DNA from 2 places in the Rathayibacter tritici genome. Region 1 is predicted to be linked to the other one. Evidence: predicted binding sites of a transcription regulator. Region 1 holds the regulator's gene; the other holds the start of a gene.

Region 1 (4,412 bases):
GTCTCGAGATCGGCCGCACCGGTGCCGTCGAGGTCGAGCGAGAGCTCGATACTCGACTCGGTGGTGGTACGGCTGAGGGAGGCGGTGCGCCCGGGTGCGGCGCTCGGGGAGATCATGGCTCCCAGTCTATTCGCGGACGATCACTGCCCCCAGGCGCGCTCTCACTCGCGCGCGAGCGCCACCGCGGGGTCGGCGGAGGGCGCGGAGAGGGAGGCGAGCGCTTCGAGGAACGCGGTCGTCTCCTCCTCGGTGCCGGCGCTCACGCGGAGGTGGCCGGGGATGCCGACATCACGGATGAGGACCCCGCGGGCGAGGAGGCCCTCGAACACGGCGGCCGGATCGTCGACTCCGCCGAAGAGGACGAAGTTGCTGCCCGTCGCCGAGGGACGGTAGCCGAGCGAGCGCAGACCCTCGATCATCCGATCGCGCTGCACGATGATCTCGCCGACCATCGCTAGCATCTCGTCGGCGTGGGCGAGGGCTGCGGTTGCCGCGGCCTGGGTGAGCGCCGAGAGGTGGTAGGGGAGGCGGACGAGGCGGAGCGCGTCGATCACGGCGGGGTCGGCGGCCAGGTAGCCGAGCCGGACGCCGGCGAAGGCGAAGGCCTTGCTCATCGTGCGAGAAACCAGCAGGCGCGGCCGCCCGGGAAGCAGGCTGAGGGCGGTGGGCGCGTCGCGGCCGGCGAATTCGGCGTAGGCCTCGTCGACCACGACTATCCCCTCCGTCGCGTCGTAGACGGCCTCGATCACGGTGAGGTCGAGTGGCGTGCCGGTGGGGTTGTTCGGCGCGCAGAGGACAACGATGTCCGGCTGGGCGCGGCGTACCTGCTCAGCGGCGAAGGCGGCTCCGACCTCGAACTCCGCCTCGCGCGGGGCCGGGATCCATGTGGTCCCGCTTCCCGAGGCGAGGATCGAGTACATCGAATAGGTGGGGGCGAAGCCCAGCAGAGAGCGTCCGGGGCCACCGAAGGCCTGGAGGACGTGCTGCAGCACCTCGTTGGAGCCATTCGCCGCCCAGACTCCGTCGGCGGTGAGGCCGTGCCCGAGATAGCCGGCAAGTGACTCGCGCAGTTCGCGGAACTCTCGATCGGGGTACCGATTGACGGTTTGCAGGGCCTCGGACACGCGGCCGACGATGTCGGCGATCACGTCGTCCGGGACCGGATGGGTGTTCTCGTTGACGTTGAGCGCCACGGGGACGACGTCCTGCGGCGCACCGTAGGGGTGCTTGCCTCGGAGATCGTCGCGGAGGGGGAGGTCGTCGAGAGTCGTCACCAGAGAATGGTAGCGAGGCGTCCGACCCGGCCTCAGTGCGCGGTGTCGTATTCGGCCGGGATCGCCAGGCGCTGGCCGGGCTCGACACCCGCGCTGGAGAGCTGGTTGAGCGAGAGGATGTCGTCGACCACATCGCGCGGGTCGGACCGGGGCGCGAGCTCCTCCGCGAGCGACCAGAGCGACTCCCCCGCGTGGACCGTGACGTACCGGAACTCGACGGCTGCCGTATCGCTCGACGCCGCCGCCCCACCGCCGTTGAGACCGAACGCGAAGGCACCGGCGACGATCGGCAGCGCACCGAGTGCGGCGACCACGGCGCGGCCCCGGCGGGTGAGGCGCAGGTGGGTGCGGATGATGCGCGCCCGGGCAGGAGCGCCCTGCTGCTCAGGAACGGACTCCAGGGCCGCGGACTGCGGCTCCGACACGGGCTGCGGCCCCGACACGGACTGAGCCGCGTGCGAGTGTGCCAGCGAGCGGGAGGTGAGCTGTGCGGTCATGAGATCGCTCCTTTCAACAGGGATTCGGGGAGGCCCTCGGCCGGGAGGGCCACCCCGAACGCCTGTACCGAACATATCTTCGAACATCCCGCGGGTCAAGCGACCCGGGCGGCCGACCCGCAGCGGAACGTGCACGCGACACACTCGAACGAATGTTCCGCACGCGGACTCCCGGCGGATACAGTTTCGAGAGCCTGGTCGTAGTACAGCAGCGACCACCGACATTCGACGGATGGTCGCGACCGGGCACGCGCGCACGCGGCGTGCGCGCCGGGATAGAGGGAGCATCGTGAGCGACGCGCGAACGGCCGGCACGTCGGCCGCCAAGACGAAGGCCGCCGCCGGTCGGCGCCGGAAGAGCCTGAGCGCGAAACAACTCGCGATCATGGACGCGATCCAGCGCTCGGTATCGAGTCGTGGTTACCCGCCGAGCATGCGCGAGATCGGCGACGCCGTCGGGCTCGCCTCACTCTCCAGCGTCACCCACCAGTTGAACCAGCTCGAGCTCAGCGGCTACCTGCGGCGCGACCCCAACCGCCCTCGCGCGCTCGAAATCCTCATCGACGTGCCCAGCTCCACGGAGGACGACGGCTCGTTCGAATCGAGTGCCACGGTCGGCGACGCGGCAATGGTCCCCCTGGTCGGCCGGATCGCGGCGGGCGTGCCGATCATGGCCGACCAGCAGATCGACGAAGTCTTCCCGCTGCCGCGACAGCTCGTCGGCAAGGGCGAGCTGTTCATGCTCAAGGTCGTCGGCGAGTCGATGATCGACGCCGCGATCTGCGACGGCGACTGGGTGGTCGTCCGCTCTCAGCGCACCGCCGAGAACGGCGAGATCGTGGCGGCGATGCTCGACGGCGAGGCCACCGTCAAGGTGCTTCGCCAGCGCGACGGTCACACCTGGCTGCTCCCGCGCAACTCCAACTTCGAGCCGATCCTGGGCGACGAGGCCGAGGTGCTCGGGAAGATCGTCGCGGTCCTCCGCTCGGTCTGAGGCGGCCGCGCAGGAGGGGCCCGGACCGGCGCGCAGCCGACCGGGCCCCTCCTGTGCGCAGAGCGCCTCCGTGTGCAGAGCGCCCGCGTGTGCCGATCGCTCAGACGGCGGCGAGCGTGGCGCGAGCCTTGGTCGCGGCCGCCACGAGCGCGCGGAGGGAGGCCAGCGTCTCGTCGTATCCGCGCGTCTTCAGCCCGCAGTCCGGGTTGATCCAGAGCTGGCGCACCGGGATCGAGTCGAGCGCGATCCGGACGAGTTCACCGAGTTCGTCGTCGCCCGGCACGCGCGGCGAGTGGATGTCCCAGACCCCGGGTCCAATCCCCCGCGCGAAACCCGAGCGCTCGATGTCGGCTACCACCTCCATCCGCGAACGCGCTGCCTCGATGCTGGTCACGTCCGCGTCGAGCAAGTCGATTGCGTCGATGACGACTCCGAACTCGGAATAACAGAGGTGCGTGTGGATCTGGGTCGCCGTCGCCGCTGCACCCGTCGCGAGCCGGAAGGCGCCGACCGACCACTCCAGATAGGCGGGTTGGGCCGCGGCCTCGAGCGGCAGGAGTTCCCGTAGCGCCGGCTCATCCACCTGCACGATGCGGATCCCGGCGCGCTCCAGGTCGGCGATCTCGTCGCGGAGTGCGAGTGCGACCTGATCGGCCGTCTCGGCGAGCGGCTGGTCGTCACGGACGAAGGACCAGGCGAGGATCGTCACCGGTCCGGTCAGCATCCCCTTCACCGGCCGGTCGGTGAGCGACTGGGTGAAGCCCGACCACTCGACCGTGATCGGCGCCGGACGCGACACATCACCCCACAGCAGCGAGGGCCGCGTGCAGCGGCTGCCGTAGGACTGCACCCAGCCGTTCTGCGTCACCGCGAAGCCGTCGAGGTGCTCGGCGAAGTACTGCACCATGTCGTTGCGCTCAGGTTCGCCGTGCACCAGCACGTCGAGGCCGAGATCCTCCTGGAGGCGCACCACCCGCTCGATCTCCTCCCGCATCCGCTCGCTGTACTGCTCGGCCGAGAGGTCGCCCCGACGAAGGGCAGCGCGAGCCGTGCGGATCTCGCGCGTCTGCGGGAACGAGCCGATCGTCGTCGTGGGCAGCAGCGGCAGGGCGAGCGCCTCGTGCTGGGCAGCGAGGCGCTCCGCGGCGGGCGCCCGGTGCCGGTCCTCGGGGCGGAGCGACGCGGCGCGGGTGCGCACGGCGCCGTCACGCACTCCCGGTGCCGTGCGGCGGTCCTCCCACGCGGTGGTCGCTGCCTCGAGCTCCGCGCTGACGGACGCCCGGCCCTCCCGCAGACCCCGCGCGAGTACGGCGACCTGCTCGACCTTCTGGTCGGCGAAGGCGAGCCACGACGCCAAACGCGGATCGAGATCCGGCTCGTCGGCGACATCGTGGGGCAGGTGGAAGAGCGAGGTGGAGCTGGAGACCGCGACGCTCGCGGCGAGCGGGCGCAGTGCCTCCGCCTTCTCCAGGGCGGCCGAGAGGTCACCGCGCCAGACGTTGTGCCCGTCGACGACGCCGGCCACGATCACGGTGCGCTCCAGTGCGGGCACCGCGGCCGGAGCGGCGCCCTTCACGAGGTCGACGCCGACGGCCTCGACGCCCGCCTGAACGAGGACCGGCAGGGCGTCGCCGAGGGTGCCGTACG
Region 2 (4,412 bases), 590 kb from region 1:
GGACGGGCGGGTGCTGCTCCTGCCCTCGACGTCGTCGGTCGCGCCGGCCCTTGATGACTCGGCGGAGGCGCTCGACGCGGCGCGCACGGCGACGCTCGGCCTGACCTGCGTGGCCGGGATCGGCGGATATCCGGCGCTCTCGGTGCCGCGACTGAGTGTCGACGGCGCTCCGGTGGGGCTCTGCCTCGTGGGTCCGCGGGGAGCGGATCTCGCGCTGCTGGAGCTGGCCGCGGGGTTGGCGAGGGCCGAGGACTGAGGGTTGAGGACTGAGGGCCGAGGACTCAGAACGGCGGTGGGGCGTCGGCGAAGCTCGGCCTACGCGTGGACGTCGGCGGATCCGGCGGATCGGGCGGCCGGGTGACCACGCGGCGGCCCGTGGGAGTGGTCCAGTCGGCCGCACCGTCGGGATGGAGGGTGTAGGTCCAGCGATCGCCGTGACGGACGTGATGGTGCGCGACGCAGAGCGATGCCAGGTTGTGCAGGGCGGTGGCTCCTCCGTGGCGCCACTCGAGGGTGTGGTCGGCCTCGGCGCTCGCGGCGGGCCGGGTGCAGCCGGGAAAGCGGCAGGTCCGGTCCCGCAGCTGTAGGGCGAGGCGCATCCGCGGGGGCGGGAGGCGGTACGTGCGTCCCACGGACACGATCGCACCGGTGCCGGGCTGAGTGAGGACGGGCGTGATCACGGCGTCTGCTCCGAGAAGGTCGCGGGCGATGCCGGCGGGGACGAATCCGTAGCCGTCCAGCTCGACCGGACCCTCATCGCGACCGGCCGCGGTGCTCGCGGCGAGGGTCAGGCGCACCTCGGCGCGGATGCCGGTGGCGAACGTGCGCGGACGCTCCTCGCCCGGTGCGGTGCCGGACACATCGCCGTCGCAGAGCAGGTCGGCGAGGGCGTCGGCCCGCAGTTGCGAGAGCGTGCGCTCCTCCGCAGGGGCGCCCGGGTCGCTGCCGGTGCTCCCGGTGCTCCCGGTGCTCCCGGTGCTGCCGGTGCCGTCGCGGAGCGTCCGCGCGATTCGATCGAGCCGTGCGAGCGCGCCGAGGGCGATCGGAGCGGGGAGGGTCGCGCAGAGTGTCGCCATGCCGTCGTGCTCGGGCGAGACCCAGACGGCGCGGTCCTCGCGAGCGCGGGCATGCCGATCCGCGAGGGGGACGTCGTGCAGCTCATCGCGGAGCCGGGCGAGGCGTCGGCGCAGCTGGGTCGGGGTCATCTCGGCGGCCAGTCCCGCGGCGCGCTCATCGAACGCGGCGAGAGAGGCGGCGGGCAGGGTCGCAGCGACTCCGCAGATGAGCTGACCCGCCTCCCACCGCAGGCGTGCCTGCGCCAGGGCGGCGCGAGTACACGGCAGGTGCTCGACCAGCAACCGGGCGTGCTCGAGCTCTCGGGTGGCCACGCGCTCGGACACGTTCAGCGCCACGGCGAGCTCGGCCCGGACCGACCGTTCGACGAGGTCGCGCGATTCCCGGGGCGAGCCGCCACGGGCGAACGACTCCGGGCAGCGCAGCGCTGCCGTGTAGGCCGCGTGCAGAGCCTCGGCGGAGGCGAGGTGCAGCGGAGCCGCGGAGCGGGCGAGCCGCGCCGCATGGTCGCCGAGGGCGCGGACCTCCTCGAGTCCCTGCTGCCTGTCATCCGTCATACTCGTATTGAATCAGGGATCACCGACATCCGGGCCCCGAAGCCATCCGATCCGGACAACTCGCGCCCCGACACTGCCTGTGGAGGAGGCATCGCGCCGGAGCAGGGGCGGCCGACGCCCTCGGGTTCGGAAACATGGGCGAAACGTCCGTCGCATAGGCTCTGACGCTGAAACACCTGTTTCTCCTACGCACGCTCGCATCCCCGCGCACCCGCACGTGAAGAGGTGGCACCATGACCGCGCCCGCGCCGTTCCTCCCCGTCGATCCGCCGCCGCGTCTGCTGATGGGTCCGGGCCCGATCAACGCCGATCCGCGCGTGCTGCGTGCGATGTCGGCTCAACTGGTCGGGCAGTACGACCCGTTCATGACGGCGACGATGACCGAGACGCAGGAGCTGTACCGGCAGGTCTTCCGCACCCGCAACGACAAGACGATGCTGATCGACGGCACGAGCCGCGCGGGCATCGAGGCGGCGCTGGTCTCGATGCTGGAGCCGGGGGACCGCGTGCTGGTGCCGATCTTCGGGCGGTTCGGGCACCTCCTGCGCGAGATCGCGGAGCGGTGCGGAGCCGAGGTGCACGTGATCGAGGCGGAGTGGGGGCAGGTCTTCCCCGTGTCCGCGATCGCCGAGGCTCTGGCGCGCGTGAAGCCGAAGGTTCTCGCCGTGGTCCACGGCGACACCTCGACCACGATGGCGCAGCCGCTGGAGGATCTCGGCGCGCTCTGCGAGAAGCACGGCGCCCTCTTCTACACCGACGTCACCGCCTCCCTCGCGGGCAACGCTTTTGCGGCCGACGAGCTGGGGCTCGACGCGGTGTCGGCCGGGCTGCAGAAGTGCCTGGGCGGCCCGTCCGGATCGGCGCCGGTCACCTTCTCCGAGAAGGCCGTCGCGGTGATCGAGTCGCGCAAGAGCATCGAGGCGGGGATCCGCGACGAGGGCGACGCGGTCAGCGCGCGCCGGGTCCGCTCCAACTACTTCGACCTCGGAATGGTCTTCGACTACTGGGGACCGCGTCGGCTCAACCACCACACCGAGGCGACCACGATGCTCTACGGCGCCCGCGAGTGCGCTCGCCTCCTCGTCGAGGAGGGGATCGACGCGGCCGTCGCGCGCCACGAGCTGCACGGCGCGGCGATGCTCGCAGGCGTGCGCGGGCTCGGCCTCGAGGTGTTCGGCGACGTCGCCCACAAGATGAGCAATGTGGTCGCGGTGCACATCCCGCAGGGCGTGAACGGGGACGCGGTGCGGGGGGAGATGCTCACCGACTTCGGCATCGAGATCGGCACCTCCTTCGGCCCACTGCACGGGAAGGTCTGGCGCATCGGCACGATGGGCTACAACGCTCGCACCGACGCCGTACTGACCACCCTGGCGGCGCTGGAGGCGGTGCTGCGCCGCGCGGGCGCCGCTGTGCCGGTGGGCGGCGGAATTGCGGGAGCGTACGAGGTGTACGGGGCGGCACGAGCATGAGCGACGCCACAGCCATCGATGCCATCGCCATCATGGCCCGCTGCGACGAGCTCGCCGCAGTCTCCTCCAGCCGCGACGGGATCGAGCGGGTCTACCTCTCGCCCGAGCACGTCCGCGTGAACGCGATGGCCGCGCGCTGGATGACCGAGGCCGGAATGCGCACGTGGCAGGACGCGGCCGGCAACCAGTGCGGCCGTTACGAGGGAGCGACCCCGGGACTCCCAGCGCTGCTGCTCGGCTCGCACCTCGACACCGTGCCCGACGCCGGCCGGTACGACGGGATCCTCGGTGTGACGCTCGCGATCGCGGTGGTCTCGCGCCTGCACTCGGCGGGTCGGCGGCTGCCGTTCGCGGTCGAGGTCGTCGCGTTCGGCGACGAGGAGGGCACCCGCTTCGGCACGGCGCTCCTGGGCTCCCGCGCACTCGCCGGCACCTGGGACGAGCGCTGGTGGGAGCTCGAGGACGCCGACGGGACCACGCTCGTCGAGGCGTTCCGCGACTTCGGGCTCGACCCCTCCCGCATCCACACCGCCGCGCGCGACGCGCAGGACGTGCTCGCCTACCTCGAGGCCCACATCGAGCAGGGACCATACCTCGAGGAAGCAGACCGCGCTCTGGCCGTCGTCTCCTCCATTGCGGGGGCGCGTCGCTTCTCGCTCACTCTCACCGGCACGGCCGGGCACGCGGGCGGAGTCCCGCTCGACCGCCGCCGTGACGCGCTGACCGGAGCGGCGGAGGCGGTGCTCGCGGTGGAACGGATCGCGCGCGAGCAGGGCGTGATCGCGACGGTCGGCCGGCTCGAGACCTTCCCCGGCGCGGTCAACGTCATCCCCGGCCGAGTCGACTTCACCCTCGACCTGCGCGCCGAGACCGACGCACAGCGCGACGCGGCGTGGGACGCAATCGAGCACGCGATGTCGGAGTCGGCCTCGCGCCGCCGCCTCGCGCTCACGGTGGAGCAGACCCACTCGGCCCCCGCGGTCGTTGCTTCCCCGCGGCTCCAGGACGTCGTGCGCGCGGGCATCCGAGCGACCGGGGACGCGGAGCCAATGGTGCTGTTCTCCAAGGCCGGGCACGACGCGATGGCGGTCGCCGATCTCACCGACTACGCGATGCTCTTCCTCCGCTGCAAGGGCGGCGTCAGCCACCACCCGGACGAGAGCGTGACCGAGGCCGACGTCGCAACAGCCCTGGACGCGTTCGAGGCGGCGGTCCTGGCGCTCGCCGAAGGGGCGCCGGCCGCGTGACCTCCGCAATCGCCTCAGCCTCAGCCCCCTCAGCCTCGACGAGCATCGGCCACCGCATCGAT

The links. Region 1 encodes LexA, which represses DNA repair genes until DNA is damaged. Its sites were predicted from a motif close to TCGAACANNTGTTCGA; they were not measured.
Region 2: a site for LexA is predicted at 1,800-1,815, ahead of A6122_RS07950 (HNH endonuclease signature motif containing protein). Genes of this name have one in related genera too.

The regions. Positions count from the first base shown of each region.
Region 1 is NZ_CP015515.1:1,157,643-1,162,054, reverse strand. Features, by position in the region: gene hisB (imidazoleglycerol-phosphate dehydratase HisB) at 1-116, opposite strand, end outside; gene A6122_RS05220 (histidinol-phosphate transaminase) at 162-1,277, opposite strand; gene A6122_RS05215 (LysM peptidoglycan-binding domain-containing protein) at 1,307-1,771, opposite strand; gene lexA (transcriptional repressor LexA) at 2,061-2,765, shown strand; gene metE (5-methyltetrahydropteroyltriglutamate--homocysteine S-methyltransferase) at 2,866-4,412, opposite strand, start outside.
Region 2 is NZ_CP015515.1:1,743,082-1,747,493, reverse strand. Features, by position in the region: gene A6122_RS07955 (amidase family protein) at 1-256, shown strand, start outside; gene A6122_RS07950 (HNH endonuclease signature motif containing protein) at 282-1,631, opposite strand; gene A6122_RS07945 (pyridoxal-phosphate-dependent aminotransferase family protein) at 1,865-3,103, shown strand; gene A6122_RS07940 (allantoate amidohydrolase) at 3,100-4,350, shown strand; gene A6122_RS07935 (MurR/RpiR family transcriptional regulator) at 4,347-4,412, shown strand, end outside.